4 regions of the Streptomyces sp. NPDC041200 genome follow, and region 4 is predicted to be linked to each of the others. Evidence: riboswitches for the same ligand, from Rfam matches in the RefSeq annotation. Region 4 holds a riboswitch; each other region holds the start of a gene.
The links. Region 4 has a riboswitch for cyclic di-AMP ahead of ACZ6CL_RS26255 (M23 family metallopeptidase). Riboswitches for the same ligand answer to the same signal wherever they lie in the genome.

Region 1 (4,488 bases), on a different contig from region 4:
GTCTCACCGGAGCGGTGCGACATCATGCACTTGAAGCCGCTGCGCTGGGCCAGCTCGACGGCGTCGAGGGTCTCGGTCAGCGAGCCGATCTGGTTGACCTTGACCAGCAGGGCGTTCGCGGTGTCGCTCTCGATGCCGCGGGCCAGCCGCTCGGGGTTGGTGACGAACAGGTCGTCACCGACCAGCTGGACCTTGTCACCGAGCTGCTCGGTGATCGTCTTCCAGCCGTCCCAGTCCTCCTCGTTCAGCGGGTCCTCGATGGAGACCAGCGGGTACGCGTCGACCAGCTCGGCGTAGTACGCGGTCATCTCGGACGCGGTGCGGGCCTTGCCCTCGAACTGGTAGACGCCGTCCTTGTGGAACTCGGAGGCGGCGACGTCGAGCGCGAGCGCGATGTCCTGGCCGGGCTGGTAGCCGGCCTTCTTGATGGCCTCGACGATCAGGTCCAGGGCGTCCCGGTTGGAGTCGAGGTTCGGCGCGAAGCCGCCCTCGTCGCCGAGGCCGGTGGACAGGCCTCGCTCCTTCAGCACGCCCTTGAGGGTGTGGTAGACCTCGGCGCCCCAGCGCAGGGCCTCGGAGAAGGACTCCGCGCCGACCGGCGCGATCATGAACTCCTGGATGTCCACATTGGAGTCGGCGTGCGAACCGCCGTTGAGGATGTTCATCATCGGGACCGGCAGCAGATGCGCGTTCGGACCGCCGAGGTAACGGAAGAGGGGCAGGTCGGACGCCTCGGAGGCGGCGTGTGCCACGGCAAGGGAGACGCCCAGGATGGCGTTGGCGCCGAGCGAGGACTTGTCCGGGGTGGCGTCCAGGTCGAACATCGCCTGGTCGATCAGGCGCTGCTCGGTGGCGTCATACCCGACCAGCTCGGGGCCGATCTGCTCGATGACGGCGAGGACGGCCTTCTCCACGCCCTTGCCGCCATAGCGGTTCTTGTCGCCGTCACGGAGTTCGAGGGCCTCGAAGGCGCCGGTGGAGGCGCCGGACGGGACGGCGGCACGGCCGGTGCTGCCGTCGTCGAGGCCGACCTCGACCTCGACCGTGGGGTTGCCTCGCGAGTCGAGGATCTCGCGAGCTACGACGACGTCGATGGACGGCACGAGGATCTCCTTCGTATGGGTCTTCGGTAGCAGCATGAGCCTAACCGCACCGAAGCCCCGGCGGGGTGCACCGTGGGGGCGGCGCACCCGGCCGGGGCTCGTTGACTACGGTGTGGCTGCTCAGCTCAGGTGCAGCTGCTGGCCGGGGAAGATCAGGTCGGCCTTCTGGACGACGTTCTTGTTCAGCTCGAAGAGCTTCTTCCAGCCGCCCTTGACGTCCTCCGTCTTGGCGATCTTGCCAAGGGTGTCACCGGCCTTGACCTTGTACTCGCCGTCGCCCTTCTTGATCGGGCCGCGGGCCTGGTCGCGCGCGGCGTGCTCGGGCGCGCTGCGCGGCGCGGCCTTCGGCTTGGCGGACGGGGCCGGCTGCGCGGAGTCGGACTGGCTCTGCTGCGGCGCGGACGGAGCCGGGGCGGCCGGGGCGCCGCCGGAGGTCAGGCCCTTGCCACAGACCGGCCAGGCGCCCTTGCCCTGGCTCGCGAGGACCTTCTCGGCTACCTGGATCTGCTGGGCCTTACCGGCCTTGTCTGCGGTGGGAGCGAAGGCGGTACCGCCGTAGGCGGCCCAGGTGGAGGAGGAGAACTGCAGGCCGCCGTAGTAACCGTTGCCGGTGTTGATCGACCAGTTGCCGCCGGACTCGCACTGCGCGACCTGGTCCCACTGGGAGCTGGTGGCGGCAGAGGCGGACGTCGCACCGATGAGCGGGGTGGCCACGGCGGCTCCGGCGAGGCCGACGAGCGCGGTGATGCGAGTGGCCTTGGACGGACGACGGTGCTTGCCCTGAGCATTGGACATGTTCGTTCGTTTCCTCACCGACGCCTACGAGGTGAGCTGTCGGGTTCGGGCGTGAGTTGCCCGGCTGGGTGCGGGGACCGCACCCTGCTTCACCCCTAGCCGTTCGGCCGATTCCGCTGGCCTCCCGGCACTTACCTTGGGTCCCCCGCTCCTGCCTTCGGCGCTGGCGCGTCGGTACCGGACGACCGCCGGCAGGACTCGGCGTGACGGTCGACGGTGCTCGTTGTGGCGAGCGGAAAGACGTTAAACACACGTCCGGGAAACGTTCAAACACCCTTATCGCAGCGAAGAGGGCGGTTATCGATCTCACCCGACCCACATCGGCGCAGGTGGGGCCGGGTGCGGAGAGACCGGACAGGACGGACGGGCCGGAAAATGTGACGAGAGGTATGTCTCACCGGAGCCAGATCGGGCAAATCACCCCGAACTACCGGCCCTTGATGGTGAGGTCAAGTCGCTGACCAGGGAGAATGAGATCCGGGTCGGTTCCGATGAGGTTCTCGTTGGACGCGTAGAGCCGACGCCAGTCGGCGCCCAACTCCTGCTTTTCGGCGATTGCTGAAAGGTTGTCACCCGGACGCACTGTGTAGCCGCCATCCGAGGGGTTTTCGGCGCGGTCGGTACCGCCACGCGAGGCATGGCCGCTCGGCCGCTCATCCCGGTCCCGGTCGCCCCGGTGCTTCCCCGAGGAGCCCCCGGAGCCGCTCTCGGTGGCGGAGGGGGTCGGCGAGGGGTCGGAGGTGCTGGACGAGGGGGACGGGGAGGGCGCGTCGTCGTCCGGCCCGTCGGGCGAGGCGGAGGCGGAGCCTTCGGACTGCTCCGGCCGCTCCGGCCCGCCGGACGCGTCCGGCGAGCCGGGGGTGTGCGACGCGCGGGGCGTGTCCGTCGCGCCGGGCGCCTTGCCGGACGAGTCGCCGCCCCGCCCGTCCGAGTCGCCCGAGCCCTCCGAGTCGCCGCGCTGGGCGTCCTGCCGGGGCGGAGGTGCCGTACTGCCCGGGTTCACGTCCGGGGCGTCGTCGCCGTCGCTCAGCCCGGCGTTCAGCGCGCAGCTGGGCCACGCGTCGGGGCCGCGGTCGCCGAGGATCGACTCGGCGACGGATATCTGCTGGGAGCGGCTGGCGAGGTCGGGGCGCGGGGCGTAGCTCGTGCCTCCGTACTTCTTCCACATGTCGAGGGTCAGCTGAAGACCGCCGTAGAAGCCGTTGCCCTCGTTGGCGCTCCACATCCCGGCGCTCTCGCACTCGGCGACCTGGTCCCACGTGGAGGCGGGGGCGGCCTGGGCGCCGGTCGCTCCGAAGAGCGGGATGGCGATGCTCGCACCGGTCACCCCCGCCGCGATGACGATGGCCGGAGCCTGGCGGGGGCGGCGGTGACGTCCGTTCCCGGAAAGCATGCGAATCGCCTCTCGTGTGGGGGCTCGTTTGTCGGTTGAACATAGCGACGCCACACGATCATCACAAGCCGGTGTATCCCAGGTCACGCCACGGTCACGCGGCTGACCGGATGTCACTTTTCCCAGGTCACCGGGAGGGTGCGCAGCCCGCGCATGATGAGTCCGCCGCGCCAGCGCAGTTCGTCCGGCTCCGCGCCGAGCCGGAGGCCGGGGATGCGGCGGAGCAGGGTGGCGAGGGCGGTCTGCGCCTCCAGGCGGGCCAGCGGGGCGCCCAGGCAGTAGTGGATGCCGTGGCCGTAGCCGAGGTGCTGGTTGTCGGTGCGGGCGAGGTCGAGGGTGTCCGGGCCGGGGAAGCGCTCGGGGTCGCGGTCGGCGGCGGCGAGCACCACCAGGACCGGTTCCCCCTCGCCGATGTGCTGCCCGCCGATGGTGACCGGCTCGGTGGCGAACCGCCAGGTGGCCATCTCCACCGGGCCGTCGTAGCGCAGCAGTTCCTCGACCCCGGTGGCGAGCAGCCCCTCGTCCCCTTCTTCTGCTTCTTCCAGGTGTTGCTGGAGCCGGGCGCGCTGGTCGGGGTTGCGCAGCAGCGCGTAGAGGCCGTTGCCGATGAGATTGACGGTCGTCTCGAACCCGGCGAACAAGAGGATGAAGGCCATCGCCGCGGCCTCGTTCTCGGTGAGGTGGTCGCCGTGGTCGCTGGCCCGGATCAGATCGGAGATGAGGTCGTCGCCGAGCGCGGCACGCTTCCGGTGGATCAACTCGGCCAGATACGCGCGGATCCGCTTCACCGCGCGGGCCACACCGCCGCGCGGGCCGCCGCCGTGCCGGATCATCGTCGCGGCCCAGTCCCGGAAGTCGTCCTGGTCCTCGCGCGGGACGCCGAGCAGATCGCAGATCGCGTAGATGGGGAGAGGAAAGGCGAACTCGTGGATGAGGTCCGCCTCTCCCCGGTCCGCGAAGGCGTCGATGAGGCCGTCGGTCAGCTCGCGCACCCGAGGGGCGAACGCGGCGACGCGGCGCGGGGTGAACGCCTTGGAGACCAGCCGCCGCAGCCGGGTGTGGTCCGGAGGATCGATATTGAGCAGATGTGTCATCAGATCCGCGCGCTGCTCGCCCGGGATGCCCACTTTGCCCCGGGCGTGAGCGGACTCACTGTGCCGCTGGGGGTTCTTCGACAGCCGGGCGTCGGCCAGGGTC
Region 2 (4,488 bases), on a different contig from region 4:
CCCAGCGCACCCGACCCGTCAGGCTGCCCATGCTTGGTGGGTGTTGGCGGATCGGCGCCGGGGGGGTAGAGGCCCGGGCGGCCGGGACGGCGGATTGTCGTCCCGGTGCCGCGCGGGTCGGGGTCAGTCCGAGGCGGACGTCAGCAGGTCCAGTTCCGGCTGGGTGAGCTGGAGGTCCGCCGAGGCCAGCAGGGCCGGGAGTTGGGCCGGGACGCGGGCGCTGGCTATGGGGGCGACCACGGTCGGCTGGGCAGCGAGCCAGGCCAGGGCGACGGTGGCGTGGTCGGCGTTGTGGTTGGCGGCCACGTCGTCGAGGGCGGCGAGGACCTTCTGGCCGCGCTCGGTCTCCAGGTGCTGGGCGGCGCCCGTGGAGCGGGCGCTGTCGACCGTGGTGCCGGGGCGGTACTTGCCGGTGAGGAAGCCGGACGCCAGCGCGTAGTACGGGAGCGTCGCCAGGCCGTGGCGGGAGGCGACGTCGGCCAGCTCGCCCTCGAAGGTGTCGCGCGAGACCAGGTTGTAGTGGGGCTGGAGGGCGACGTAGCGGGCCAGGTTCTCCCGGGCTGAGAAGTCGAGGGAGGCCTCGAGGCGCTCGGCGGAGATGTTGGAGGCGGCGATCTCGCGGATCTTGCCCGCCTTCACCAGCTCGTCGAGGGTGGAGATGATCTCCTCCACCTCCACCGACGTGTCGTCGTAGTGGGTGTAGTAGAGGTCGACGTAGTCGGTGCCCAGGCGCTGGAGGGACTCGTCCAGGCCGGACTTGATGGCGGAGGAGGAGAGTCCGCGGGGCTCCGGGACGCCGGCGCCGACCTTGGTGGCGAGGACGATGTCGTCGCGGTTGCCGCGGGAGGCGAACCACTTGCCGAGGACCGTCTCGGACTCGCCGCCCTGGTTGCCGGGCGCCCAGGCGGAGTAGACGTCGGCGGTGTCGATGAAGTTGCCGCCCGCCGCCGCGTACGCGTCGAGCACCTCGAAGGACTCGGCCTCGTCGGCCGTCCAGCCGAAGACATTTCCGCCCAGGGAGAGCGGGAAGACGGACAGGCTGCCGATGTTCTTGCGGGTCGTCTCAGTCATACATACATACAGCGTCTCCGACGGGCCCGTGTATTCCGGTGGCGGCGGGGCGGCGGTAAGACGGACCGGCGGCCCTGGCGTCAAGGGGGGAGAGAGCGCCAGAGCCGCCGGAACGAGGGGCCGTCGCGGCGGCGACGGCCGGATCAGGGAGTCACGGGTTCAGCCCGTGGTCGCGCAGCCAGGTCAGCGGGGCGATCGGGGAGCCGCCGCCCGGCCGTACCTCCAGGTGGAGGTGGGGGCCCGTGACGTTGCCGGTGGCGCCGACGCGGCCGATGGTCTCGCCCGAGGACACCTTGCCCGAGGTGACGACCATGGACGACAGGTGGCAGTACCAGATCTCGGTGCCGTCATCGAGCTTGAGCACGATGCGGTAGCCGTACGAACCGGCCCAGCCCGCCTGGGTGATGGTGCCGCCGCTCACCGCCTTGACCGGGGTGCCGGTCGGGGCGGCGAAGTCCTGGCCGGTGTGGTCGGCGGACCAGATGTCGCCGGCCTGGCCGAAGCCCGCGGTCAGGGTGTACGAGGCGACGGGGAGGGTGAACCCGGCGGAGGTGGAAGTGGAGGACTTGGCGGGGGCGTCGGCGGCCTTGGCCGCGGCGGCCTTCTTCTCGGCCTCTTCCTTCGCCTCGGCGGCCTCGGCGGCCTTCTTCTTGGCGGCGGCCTCGGCCTTCTTCTGCTCCGCCAGGTCGCGGGCCTTGGCCGCGGCCTTCGCGGCGTCGTCGGCGGCGGCCTTCGCGGCGGCGCGCGCCGCGGCCTCGCGCCGGTCGTCGTCCGCCGCGGTCTGCTGGCTCTCGGCCTGCTGGAGGATACGGGTGCGCAGCGCCTCGCCCGAGTCGGTACCGCTCGTGGCGAGGGTGGCCGCGGCGGGCTGGGCGGAGTCCTGGTCGTCGGCCATCAGGGAGCCGATGCCGGGCAGGTCCTTGGCGGCGGGCAGCTGGGCCTTGACCTCGTCGGCGACGTGGGCGAGGTCCGGCATGGAGATCGGTGGGTTCGGCCGGTCCTTGGCGCTCGCCATGCCGCCCGCGCCGACCGCCGCGATGACGCCGACGCCGAGCACGGCACTGCTGCGGGCCATGGTGCCGCCGCGCGGCTTGACGACGCGGTGCCTGCCGCGCAGCGGAGCGATGGACTCCTCGGTGGGGTTCCACTCGTCCCAGACGGCTTCCTTGCCTGCGGACGGCTCATCTGGTTCGGCACCGAGGCCGACTGCGGGGCGGGCGCCGGCTCCGGCGTCGAAGCCGACTCCGTACGCGGTCGCGGTGCCGATGCCGGTACCGGACGAGCGGTACGGAGCTTCGTCCAGTACGGACCTGTTGGACGCCACCGGGGCGCACTCCTTTCCTTCCCTCTCGCCTACCGGGTTAGCTGACGGGTTCGGAGCAGGAAGGTCTCCTACGGGTCAGGTTCGACCCGATTCACCCCAAGGTGGTGGTTCCCCGGTTCCCTGGTGCCGCGACTGTTGCTGCCGTGGTGCGTGGTGGTGCGTGGTGCTCAAGGTGGTGCTGTCGCTGCACGTAACGGGATTCGGCGACGGCGCACGGTGCCGCCTCTGCGACGGCTGTGCCGACCGCGCTGCGTTATCGAACGTTAATAGAGAGCGCGACATGATTCCAAGCTCTTCTGAAGAATTCGCGCAGCTTTGGCATGAACTTAGTAACCAAGGAAGGACAGATGGGGGCGTTTCACCCCACTTGAAAAGGGATGGCAAAAACCTCCGGCGGGCTGATCGTGTGTCAATCGTTATGCGCGCGCGTCACGGTTGGCTACGGTCCGTGTCCGGAGCGGGGGGTGTCGTTCCGTTCGGCGCCGTTCCGTTCGGCGCCGTTCCGTTCGGCGCCGTTCCGTTCAGGCCGGGCGGGCGCCGCACCGCGAGCAGTGCCATGTCGTCCGAGGTCTCCCCGCCCGAGTGCAGCGCGACATCCTCCACCAGCGCGTCGAGCATGCCGCCCGGTCCGGTGAAGCGGCGGCCGCGCAGCCGCTCCTCGGGGACGTAGAAGGTGCCGTGCCGGTCGCGGGCCTCGGTCACCCCGTCCGTGAACAGCAGCAGCGTGGCGTCCTCCGGAAACCGCAGCTCCGTCACCCGGTCGGGCCACGCGCCCAGTTCGCCCATCCCCAGCGGCAGCGCGGGCGTCTCCGGCTGCAGTGGGCGCACCTCACCGTCGCCGGGCAGCAGCAGCGGCGCGGGGTGGCCGCGGTTGATGAGGCGGAGGGTGGAGTCGCCGCGCGGGATCTCGCCGAGGACGGCGGTGGTGAACCCCTCGAACGCCTCCAGCTCGGCCCGCCGGGCGCCCTCGCGCCGCAACGCCCGCTCCAGCCGTCCCGCCAGCCCCTCCAGCGTGGCCTCCTGCTCGGCCGCCTCCCGGAACGCGCCGATGAGGACCGCGACGACCTCCACCGCCTGCAGCCCCTTGCCGCGGACGTCCCCGACGATCAGCCGTACCCCGTGCGGGGTGTCCTGGACCGCGTACAGGTCGCCGCCGATCGCGGCGTACCGCTCGGCCGCCACATAGCGCGCCGCGACGTCCAGCCCGGCGATACGGGCGGGCGGTACGGGCAGCACGGCCCGCTGCGCCGCCTCCGCGATGCCGCGCGCCGAGGCCAGCCGCCGGTCGCCGCGGCGGACGACGCGGTTGATCACGAGCGCGAGCAGGGCGACGGTGGCCACGGTGGCGATCTCGGTCGCGGCCTGGGTCGGGTCCCGTACGCCGTGCAGCTCCGCCAGCAGGCAGACGGCGGTGAGGGCGAGGACCGTCGTGACGATGGTCTGCCGCAGCGGGAAGAGGGAGGCGGCGACCAGCGGGGCCGCGGCGAAGAAGGGGGACGCGGTGTACGGGGCCGGGGCGGCGAGGTCGAAGGCGACGCCGCCGAGCAGGAGGAGGGCGGGGGTCCACGGGGCCAGCTGGCGCCCCGGCGAGGCCCGGACGGCCTCCTCGGCCGTGATGAGACCGGGGGCCGTGCCCGAGGAATCGGGGGCGGCGGGCGTACGGGCGCCCGGACGAGCCCTGCTCCCTCGCACCCGCGCCACCGGCCTGTCTCGCTTTCCCTGGTTCGTGGCCCCGTCCATCAGACTTCCGGGTGCCGGGCCGCCGTGCGAGTCGATGGCGGCCATGTGGGTGCGTCAGAAGTGCTTCGCGGACGGGGCGTGGTTGTGCGGGGGTTGACGGCCCCCGGGTGCCCTGCGGCCCCGGATGGCGTGCATCCGGGGCCGCAGGGTGAGCCGTGGCGTTCGCCGGGGCTCGGTCAGCCGCGGCCGTGGCCGCCACCTTGGTGTTCGTCGCTTCAGGGGGTGCCGAGGGCGATGTTGGAGCACTTGCTGCCGATGTTGATGTCACCCGTCGGGGCGAGCGCGGCGGCGCCGGTGATCGGACCGGTGGCGGTGTCGCAGTCGTTGCTCTGGACGGCCGCAGTGCCGTTGGT
Region 3 (4,488 bases), on a different contig from region 4:
TCCACAGGTTCTTCGGGCGGCGGTTCTCGTTGCGCTCGATGACGGCGTTGGCCGCGCTCAGGATGGTCTGGGTGGAGCGGTAGTTCTGCTCCAGCAGGATCGTCCGCGCGCTGGGATAGTCCTCCTCGAACTGGAGGATGTTACGGATCGTGGCGCCCCGGAACGCGTAGATCGACTGGTCGGCGTCGCCGACGACGCACAGTTCCCCGGCCTCCATCTCGTCCGTGTCCGTGCCGACCAGCTCGCGCACCAGCGTGTACTGAGCGTGGTTGGTGTCCTGGTACTCGTCGACCATGACGTGCCGGAAGCGCCGGCGGTAGTGCTCGGAGACGTCGGGGAACGCCTGGAGCAGGTTGACCGTGGTCATGATGATGTCGTCGAAGTCGAGGGCGTTGGCCTCGCGCAGCCGCGACTGGTACATCGCGTACGCCTCGGCGAGCGTCTTCTCGAAACCGTCCGCCGCCTGACCGGCGAAGGTCTCCTCGTCGATCAGCTCGTTCTTCAGGTTGGAGATCTTGGCGCTGAACGACTTCGGCGGGAACTTCTTCGGGTCGAGGTCGAGATCCCGGCACACCAGCGCCATCAGCCGCTTCGAGTCGGCGGCGTCGTAGATCGAGAACGATGAGGTGAAGCCCAGCTTCTTCGACTCGCGGCGCAGGATGCGCACGCACGCGCTGTGGAACGTCATCACCCACATGGCGTTCGCGCGCGGGCCGACCAGCTCCTCGACCCGCTCCTTCATCTCGCCCGCGGCCTTGTTGGTGAAGGTGATGGCGAGGATCTGGCCGGGGTGCACATGGCGGGTGCCGAGCAGATACGCGATGCGGTGGGTGAGCACCCGGGTCTTGCCGGACCCGGCCCCCGCGACGATCAGCAGCGGCGAGCCGGTGTGCTCCACGGCGGCCCGCTGCTGCTCGTTCAGCCCCTCCAGCAGCGCCGCCGGGTCGATGGCGGGGCGGGGCGCGCCGTCCCGGTAGTACGCCTCTCTGGGGCCGCTCGGCACCGGAGCGTCGAAAGCGCCCGTGAAGAGGTGGTGCGGCACCTCTTCGCCGCCGGAATCACCGGGGTCACCGGAACCACCGGCCGGGCCCGGGTGTGCGGAATCCTCGGGCGGCGGGGGCTCCTCGTCCGGAGGCCCGAGGTTCGCCAGGAAGCTGTCGTCAAAGAGGCTGCTCATCGCTCACCGAGTCTAGGGCGCCACACTGACAGCCTACGCATGGACCGCGTAGGGATGTCACGAAACGGTTTCGGGCATATCGGCCAACAGCCTTCACAGGAGCCCCACGAGTTGGCTACGGTCCTCCCTCAGGCAGCCCGTACACCCGTCGGCGAACCGCGTCGGCCCGGGCGGCCTCCGCCGAGTCCGGCCACGCCCAAAGCGCCCGGAGCCGGGGACCCAACAACGCAACACCGGGGTGAATCGGCCCGAGCGGCGGTACGACGCGTACGACACGTCGTCCCTCCACAGAGGCCGTAGGGCAACCTTCCGTACCGCCCGAACCCGACAGCTAACCCGGTAGGCGGTCCACGGAAGGAGCGCCTCCCTTGGCGTCGCACCGCAAGCCGCGGACCCGAATACCCACCTACGCCTCGTCCACCGGGCGCCGCACGGCCGTCGGATTCACCACCGCCGCCCTCGCCTCCGTCACCCTCCTCTCCCAGACCGCGAACGCCGCCCCCGGTGACCCGAAGCCCGGCGCCACGCAGTCGATCGAGGCGGTCAAGGAGAAGGTGGACTCGCTCTACCACCAGGCGGAATCCGCCACCCAGCACTACAACGCCGCCAAGGAGCGCTCCGAGCAGCAGCGCACCAAGGTCAACCGGCTGCTGGACGATGTCGCCGAGAACACGGAGAAGCTCAACGAGGCCCGCCGCACGCTCGGCACCTACGCCGCGGCCCAGTACCGCAACGGCGGCATGACCTCGAGCGCCGCGAGCCTGCTGTTCTCCAACGACCCGCAGGACCTCTTCGACCAGTCCCATCTGATGAGCCGGATGGCCGGTTCACAGAAGCGGGCCGTCGACGACTTCCAGACGCAGGCGGCGAAGGCCGCCAAGCAGCGCAGCGAGGCCGCCCGGAGTCTGGCGTCGCTGACCGAGACCCAGGAAGAGCTGAAGACCAAGAAGAAGTCCGTTCAGGACAAGCTCGCGCAGGCCCGGCGGCTGCTGGCCAGCCTGACCGCCAAGGAGAAGGCGCGGCTGGCGGCGATCGAGAAGAAGAAGGCCGAGGAGGCGCGGCGCAAGGCCGCCGAGCTGGCCGAAAAGCAGCGGGAGGCGGCGGCCGAGGAGAAGCAGCAGGAGCAGGAACAGCAATCGAGCGGCGGTTCCTCTTCCGATTCCTCCTCCGGTTCCGGTTCCAGCACCGGCTCGTCCACCCCCACGAACGGCACCAAGGCCGCCAAGGCGATCGACTTCGCCGAGTCCCAGCTGGGCAAGCCGTACGTCTGGGGCGCCACCGGCCCCAACTCCTACGACTGCTCAGGGCTCACCCAGGCCGCCTGGAAGGCCGCCGGTGTCTCGCTGCCGCGCACCACGTGGGACCAGGTGAAGGCCGGTACGCGCGTCTCGACCTCCGAACTCAAGCCCGGTGATCTCGTCTTCTTCTACGACGACATCAGCCACGTCGGGCTCTACATCGGCGACGGCATGATGATCCACGCCCCGAAGCCGGGGGACGTGGTGAAGAAGGCGCCGATCACCGAGATGCCGATCTACGGGAGCGTGCGGCCCGCGTAAGCCCTCTGCCGCCGCGAGCGGTGTGGCCGCCCGCGCATCGGGCAGCCACACCGCCCCAGGTCACGTGCCCGGCTTGCGCCCGTACACGTACACGTCGTCGCCGTTCCGCAACAGGCTCCAGTACTTCTGCGCGTCACCGGAGCGCATGTTGACGCAGCCGTGGGAGCCGGGCGGCGACCACACGCTTCCCGCGATGGAGTGGAAGGCCTGGCCTCCGTCGAAGAACTGGCTGTACGGCATGGCCACGTCGTAAATCGTCGACCAGTGGTCCTTGTTCCGCCAGTAGATCTTCTTCAGTCCGGTGCGGGTCTCGTACTTGTCCCGTCCGGTGCGCACCGGCACGGGGCCGAACACCAGCCGTGAGCCGTCCTGCACCCAGCTGAGCTGGCGGGTGAGGTCGACGCAGGCGATGCGGCCCTTGTTGGTGGGGCACTTGCGCGCCGCGTTGGGGTTACGCCCCGCCGCGTTCTGCGCGTTGATCAGCTTCATGACGCCCCAGGTGACGGGGCCCGCGTAGCCGATGGTCGGGCTGATGCCGTGGTTGACCTGGAACCTCTGCGTCGCGCGGCAGTCCCCCGAGGACTGCCGACCGTCGACGGGACGACCGAGGAACTTCTCCACCTGCTTCTGATACGGACCGGTGCCCGCCGTGCACGACGTCGCCGCCTGCGCCGGTGCCGCACCGAGTGCGACGGTCAGCGGCACCACCATGCCCGCCATGCCCAACGCGACCGCCGTGCGGCGGCGCCATGCCGCGAATCTTCCCTCTGCCCCCATTGCGCGCTCCCTCCGGGCTTGCCCTTGACGGGTAAGACAGTCGAAGGGTGCGTCGGGTTGCGCTTACAGGTGCGATTTCCCCCATTCCGCCCCTTCGCACCCCCTGGTCGGGGGTCCGGCGGCATGAGACAAACTGATGGACTGTCAGGTCCAGAGGTCCGGACGATCAGGCAGACGATCAGGCAGAGGATCAGGTCCAGAGCACGGCGATGAAGATGTTCACCGTCGTCAGCGCGCCGACCGCGCCGAACACCGCGGGCTCCACCTTCTCCTCGTCCCGCTTCACGTACACCAGGCCGAGGATCACGACCAGCAGCGCCAGCTTGATGCCGATCTTGACCGTGTTCACGGTCTGATCGTCCGCCTGGTTCAGCCCGACCAGGGCGGCTCCCGTGACCAGCATGGTCAGGGCGCCGTGCAGCATCCCCGGCGTCATCCGCGCGCCGCCCCCGCGTATCGCCGTGAGCTGGGAGAGAAAGCCGCCCAGCAGCGCGGCGATGCCGACGATGTGCAGGCCGACGAACACATTGATGACTACGTCCATGGCACCGGAGACTAGCGCCGCACATATCACCGCCAGTCACCCGGGTGCGCCCCGATCGGCACATCGGTCACAGCCGCCCCGATCCTGCCCTCGTCACGCCGCCCCCGCGATCAGCAGGTGCTACCGGGGGGACGAATCCGTCCAGCTCCGTTCATCCCAGCGCGCCGCGCCACCGACCGGCCTAGCTTCCCCTCCAGGAAGCCCCCTCTCCCCGTACGAAAGGTGAGTCGCCGCAGTGGCGCCGCAGCCCCCCACGAAGCCGAAGCAGCGGCACCGCCCGTCGCTCACCGGCACCACCCTCCGGACCAGCACCTTCCGGACCGCCGCGACCCTCGCCCTCGCGGGCGCCGCCTCCGCGACCGCCCTCCCGGGCGTCGGGCACGCCGAGCCCCGCCTGACGTCCGCCCAGGCGAAGGCGAAGGTCGACGCGT
Region 4 (4,488 bases):
CCCCCGTCCCTGAGCACCACGTCCGCCTCCCAGTGGGTGGGGTACGCGTGGTGATCCGATGGGCTCGGCATGGGGACAGGGTACGGGCTGAGGACCGGGACGGAAGGGTCCGCATGACGGACACCCTTGCGTGAACGGGGGGTGTCGAGGGAAAGTCCGTATCGGACCTGTTCGGACATGACCGGACCCACTCGGGCCCGACCCGGGCGAGACCGGACACCGTATGATCTGGTCTAGACAACAGCACCCGCAGATCTGAAGGGCAACACCATGGCTGAGCGCCGCGTCAACATCGGCTGGGCCGAGGGCCTGCACGCCCGCCCGGCGTCGATCTTCGTCCGTGCGGCGACCGCCGCCGGCGTCCCCATCACGATCGCCAAGGCGGGCGGCACCCCGGTCAACGCCGCTTCCATGCTCGCCGTGCTCGGCCTGGGCGCTCAGGGCGGCGACGAGGTCGTGCTCACCTCCGAGGCCGACGACGCGGAGGCGGCGCTCGACCGCCTGGCGAAGCTGGTGGCCGAGGGTCTCGAGGAGCTTCCGGAGACCGTCTGATTCCGTCCGAATCGCATTTCGGCGCGGCGGGGCCGCGGTGAACCATTACGGGTCACCGCGGCCCCGTTGTTTTTCCGGAGACGGAATTCCCTTGAGCGCTTTACCGGGCGGCTGTTAATTCCGACCGCTCGCCGTGTTTACGGAGTGTTTCGAAGTCCTCACCTGGGCCGCGTTTCGCAGCCGGAATTCGGACAGCGAACGCTCGGTGTGCGCGGCGGCGAGCGCCCGCGCCCGCTCGGCGTCACCGCGCGCGACCGCGTCCACGATCGCCCCGTGCTCCGCCCAGGCCTCGACGGCGCGCACCGACAGGTCCCCCGCAGAGCCCGGTACGGCCTGCGCGGCCTGCCGGGCCGGATCCACCGCGTACACCCACGCCGTCTTGCGCCGCAGCTGCACCAGCAGACCCGACAGGCTCGGGCTGCCGGACGCCTGGGCGAGCGTCTCGTGGAACCAGTCGCCCAGCGAGCGCAGCTCGCCCAGCCGACCGCGCTGGGCCCGCTCCTGGCCGAGCCGGACCAGACCGCGCAGCACCTTCAGATGCCCCTCGGTGCGGCGCTGGGCGGCCTTGGCGGCACCCAGCGGCTCCAGCAGCGCCCGGATGTCCAGGAGGTCGGCCGCCTCCTTCTCGGACGGCTGCGCGACGCACGCGCCCGCATGCCGCCTGGTCGTGACGAAGCCCTCGGACTCCAGGGTGCGCAGCGCCTCGCGGACGGGCACCCGGGAGACCCCGTAGCGCCGGGCCAGCAGCTCCTCGGCCAGGCGGCTGCCGGGCGGATAGGCACCGGAGATGATGTCGTCACGGATCGCCGCGCACACCGCATGCGCCGAAATCCGGCGACCGCCCTGGAGTGCGGCCGTATCCCCGCTCATTTCCGGTCCCGCATTATCGAACCTCCGCCTCAACCCCGCGAAACGCATCCGCTTGACGCGCGTTCAGCGACTCTATTCGAAGCTGCCGGGATTTCCGATGGGCGAAGGAAATTCAGGGATATTTTTTGGTCACAGCGGCGCATCACGCCGAAGGCCCCGTCCGGAGCGGACGGGGCCTTTCGACAAGAGTGGGCGACGGGTCAGAGGTTGACGCCGTGCGAGCGCAGGTACGACAGCGGGTCCATGTCCGAGCCGTACTCCGCGGTGGTACGGGCCTCGAAGTGCAGGTGCGGGCCGGTGACGTTGCCGGTGGCGCCGGACAGGCCGATCTGCTGGCCGGGGGTGACCTTCTCGCCGACCGAGACGCCGACCGACGAGAGGTGGCCGTACTGGGTGTAGGTGCCGTCGTTCATCTTGATGACGACATTGTTGCCGTAGGCGCCGCCCCAGCCCGCCTCGACGACCTCGCCGGAGCCCACCGACTGCACCTCGGTGCCCGTGGAGGCCTGGAAGTCGATCCCGGTGTGACTGCCGGAGGACCACAGGCCGCTGGACGCCGCGTAACCGGTGGAGACGGAGGAACCGTCGACCGGCGAGACGAACGTGTTGAGGCGCTTGCGCTCGGCCTCACGCGCGGCGCGCTCCTTGGCATCGCGCTCCGCCTTGGCCTTCTTCGCGGCGGCCTCGGCCTTCCGAGCGGCCTCCTGGCGGGCCACGGCCTCGGCCTTCGCCTTGGCGGCGGCGGCCTCGGCGGCGCTCTCCTGGGACTGGGCCTGCGCGTCGATCTGGTCGGAGAGACCGTCGCCCATCACCATCGCCTGGCGGAGACCGGTGTCCTGGGCAGACGCCTCGCCGGTCGCGGCGAGGGCGGGGCCGGCGATCCCGGCTACGACGCCCGAGGCGACCGTGGTGATGCCAGCGATGTTCGCGCCGGTGCGGACGGCGGTCTGGCTGGGACGTCGGTGCTTCCCGGCGGCACGGGTGAACGCCATGGTGTGGCGCACTCCTTTCCTTCCTCTCGCCTACCGGGTTAGCTGACGGGTTCGGAGCAGGAAGGTCTCCTACGGGCCCCTCCCCCGGCCGGGGAAGGCGTCCGATTCACCCCAGGGACGTTTGGGTCCCCGGCTCCCCTGGCACTCGCACCATGGGACTCGGCGATGGCTGTCCGTGCCGCGGGTGCGGCGGTATCCGGCGAACAGCCGCACTGACGCTAGACGGGCCGTGTTTCGATCACCAAACGGTTACGGGTTTTTGTTGTTCTCGCCACAAACCAAACGCCCCGCGAATCGGACATATGGGAGGACCCCGGCGTCTCACTTGACGCCAGGGTCCTTGTGGGGGTGGTGCGTTGAGCGGCCTCAGCCGGCGATGACGGTCACCTCTCCGATGCCGAGCGCCTTCACCGGCTCCTCGATCCGGGAGGCGTCACCCACGAGCACCGTCACCAGCCGGTCGGCCGGGAAGGCGCTCACGACCGCCGCGGTCGCCTCCACCGTCCCCGCGTCGGCGAGCCGTGCGTACAGCTGCGCCTGGAAGTCGTCCGGCAGGTGCTGCTCGACCTGGTCGGCGAGGGTGCCCGCGACGGCGGCGGCCGTCTCGTACTTGAGCGGGGCGACGCCGACGAGGTTCTGCACGGCGACATCGCGCTCGGCGTCCGTCAGCCCCTCCTCCTTCAACGTCCGCAGCACCGTCCACAGGTCCTCCAGAGCCGGGCCGGTGACCTCGGTGGCCACCGAACCGCTGATCGCCAGCAGCGAGGCGCCCGCCGAGCCGCCGCCGGCCGGCGAGGGCGGCGTCGAGCGCAGCACCTGGCCGAAGGCGCGCACCCCGTAGGTGTAGCCCTTCTCCTCGCGCAGCACCCGGTCCAGCCGGGAGGTCAGGGTGCCGCCCAGGCAGTAGGTGCCCAGCACCTGGGCGGGCCAGACGCGGTCGTGGCGGTCGGCGCCGACGCGCCCGAGGAGCAGCTGGGTCTGGACCGCGCCGGGCCGGTCGACGATCACCACACGGCCGGTGTCGTCGGCGATGACCGGCGGGACCGACCGCTGCGGGGCGGGGCCGCCGGTCCAGGCGCCCAGGGTGTCGGCGAGCGCCTGGTCGAGGTCGACCCCGGCCAGGTCACCGACGATGACCGCGGTCGCGGTGGACGGCCGGACATGCGCCTCGTAGAAGGCCCGCACCGCCGCGGCGTCGATGCCCTCGATGGTCTCCTCGGTGCCCTGGCGCGGCCGGGACATCCGCGACTCGGTCGGGAACAGCTCCTTGGCCAGGGCCATCGAGGCGCGGCGGGCCGGGTTGGCCAGCTCGTGCGGGATCTCGTCCAGCCGGTTGCGCACCAGCCGCTCGATCTCGCCGTCGGGGAAGGCGGGGGCGCGCAGGGCGTCGGCGAGCAGACCGAGCGCCTTGGGCAGCCGGGAAACCGGCACCTCCAGGGAGACCCGGACGCCGGGGTGGTCCGCGTGGGCGTCCAGGGTGGCGCCGCAACGCTCCAGCTCGGCGGCGAACTCCTCGGCGGTGTGCTTGTCGGTGCCCTCGGACAGGGCGCGCGACATGATCGTGGCGACGCCCTCCAGACCGGCCGGCTCGGTGTCCAGCGGGGCGTCCAGGTTGATCTCCACCGCGACGACCTGCTGGCCGGGGCGGTGGCAGCGCAGCACGGTCAGCCCGTTGGCCAGCTCACCGCGCTCGGGCGCCGGGAAGGCCCACGGCTTGGGGGCGCCACCCTGCGGCTGCGGGTGGAAGGTCATGGTGGCGGTGACGGCGTCGCTCACTGGGCCGCCTCCCCTTCTGCGTCGGTGTCGGCGGCTTCTGCGGCATCGGCCTGGTCGGCGTCGTCGGCGCCCTGGACGGGCTCGTAGACCAGCACGGCGCGGTTGTCGGGGCGCAGCCGCGCCGCGGCCACGGCCCGCACCTCCTCGGCGGTGATGTCCAGCACCCGGCCCACGGCGGTCAGGGCCAGCTGCGGGTCGCCGAAGAGCACGGCGAACCGGCACAGCTCGTCGGCGCGGCCGCCGACGGTGGCCAGCCGGTCCAGCCACTCGCGCTCGATCTGCGCCTGGGCGCGCTCCA

Region 1: another riboswitch for cyclic di-AMP. It lies ahead of ACZ6CL_RS32295 (transglycosylase family protein); the one in region 4 lies ahead of ACZ6CL_RS26255 (M23 family metallopeptidase).
Region 2: another riboswitch for cyclic di-AMP. It lies ahead of ACZ6CL_RS30415 (M23 family metallopeptidase); the one in region 4 lies ahead of ACZ6CL_RS26255 (M23 family metallopeptidase).
Region 3: another riboswitch for cyclic di-AMP. It lies ahead of ACZ6CL_RS08945 (C40 family peptidase); the one in region 4 lies ahead of ACZ6CL_RS26255 (M23 family metallopeptidase).

The regions. Positions count from the first base shown of each region.
Region 1 is NZ_JBVIZF010000022.1:78,929-83,416, forward strand. It holds gene eno (phosphopyruvate hydratase) at 1-1,109, opposite strand, end outside; gene ACZ6CL_RS32295 (transglycosylase family protein) at 1,224-1,898, opposite strand; cyclic di-AMP (ydaO/yuaA leader) riboswitch at 1,905-2,071, opposite strand; gene ACZ6CL_RS32300 (transglycosylase family protein) at 2,326-3,291, opposite strand; gene ACZ6CL_RS32305 (cytochrome P450 family protein) at 3,405-4,488, opposite strand, start outside.
Region 2 is NZ_JBVIZF010000019.1:8,848-13,335, forward strand. It holds gene ACZ6CL_RS30410 (aldo/keto reductase) at 124-1,071, opposite strand; gene ACZ6CL_RS30415 (M23 family metallopeptidase) at 1,223-2,395, opposite strand; cyclic di-AMP (ydaO/yuaA leader) riboswitch at 2,407-2,536, opposite strand; gene ACZ6CL_RS30420 (PP2C family protein-serine/threonine phosphatase) at 2,825-4,087, opposite strand; gene ACZ6CL_RS30425 (hypothetical protein) at 4,351-4,488, opposite strand, start outside.
Region 3 is NZ_JBVIZF010000002.1:819,079-823,566, reverse strand. It holds gene pcrA (DNA helicase PcrA) at 1-1,177, opposite strand, end outside; cyclic di-AMP (ydaO/yuaA leader) riboswitch at 1,361-1,538, shown strand; gene ACZ6CL_RS08945 (C40 family peptidase) at 1,546-2,736, shown strand; gene ACZ6CL_RS08940 (L,D-transpeptidase) at 2,797-3,513, opposite strand; gene ACZ6CL_RS08935 (hypothetical protein) at 3,704-4,057, opposite strand; gene ACZ6CL_RS08930 (C40 family peptidase) at 4,293-4,488, shown strand, end outside.
Region 4 is NZ_JBVIZF010000013.1:96,691-101,178, reverse strand. It holds gene ACZ6CL_RS26270 (bifunctional acetate--CoA ligase family protein/GNAT family N-acetyltransferase) at 1-71, opposite strand, end outside; gene ACZ6CL_RS26265 (HPr family phosphocarrier protein) at 271-552, shown strand; gene ACZ6CL_RS26260 (GntR family transcriptional regulator) at 667-1,422, opposite strand; gene ACZ6CL_RS26255 (M23 family metallopeptidase) at 1,623-2,414, opposite strand; cyclic di-AMP (ydaO/yuaA leader) riboswitch at 2,427-2,589, opposite strand; gene ACZ6CL_RS26250 (M16 family metallopeptidase) at 2,781-4,166, opposite strand; gene ACZ6CL_RS26245 (M16 family metallopeptidase) at 4,187-4,488, opposite strand, start outside.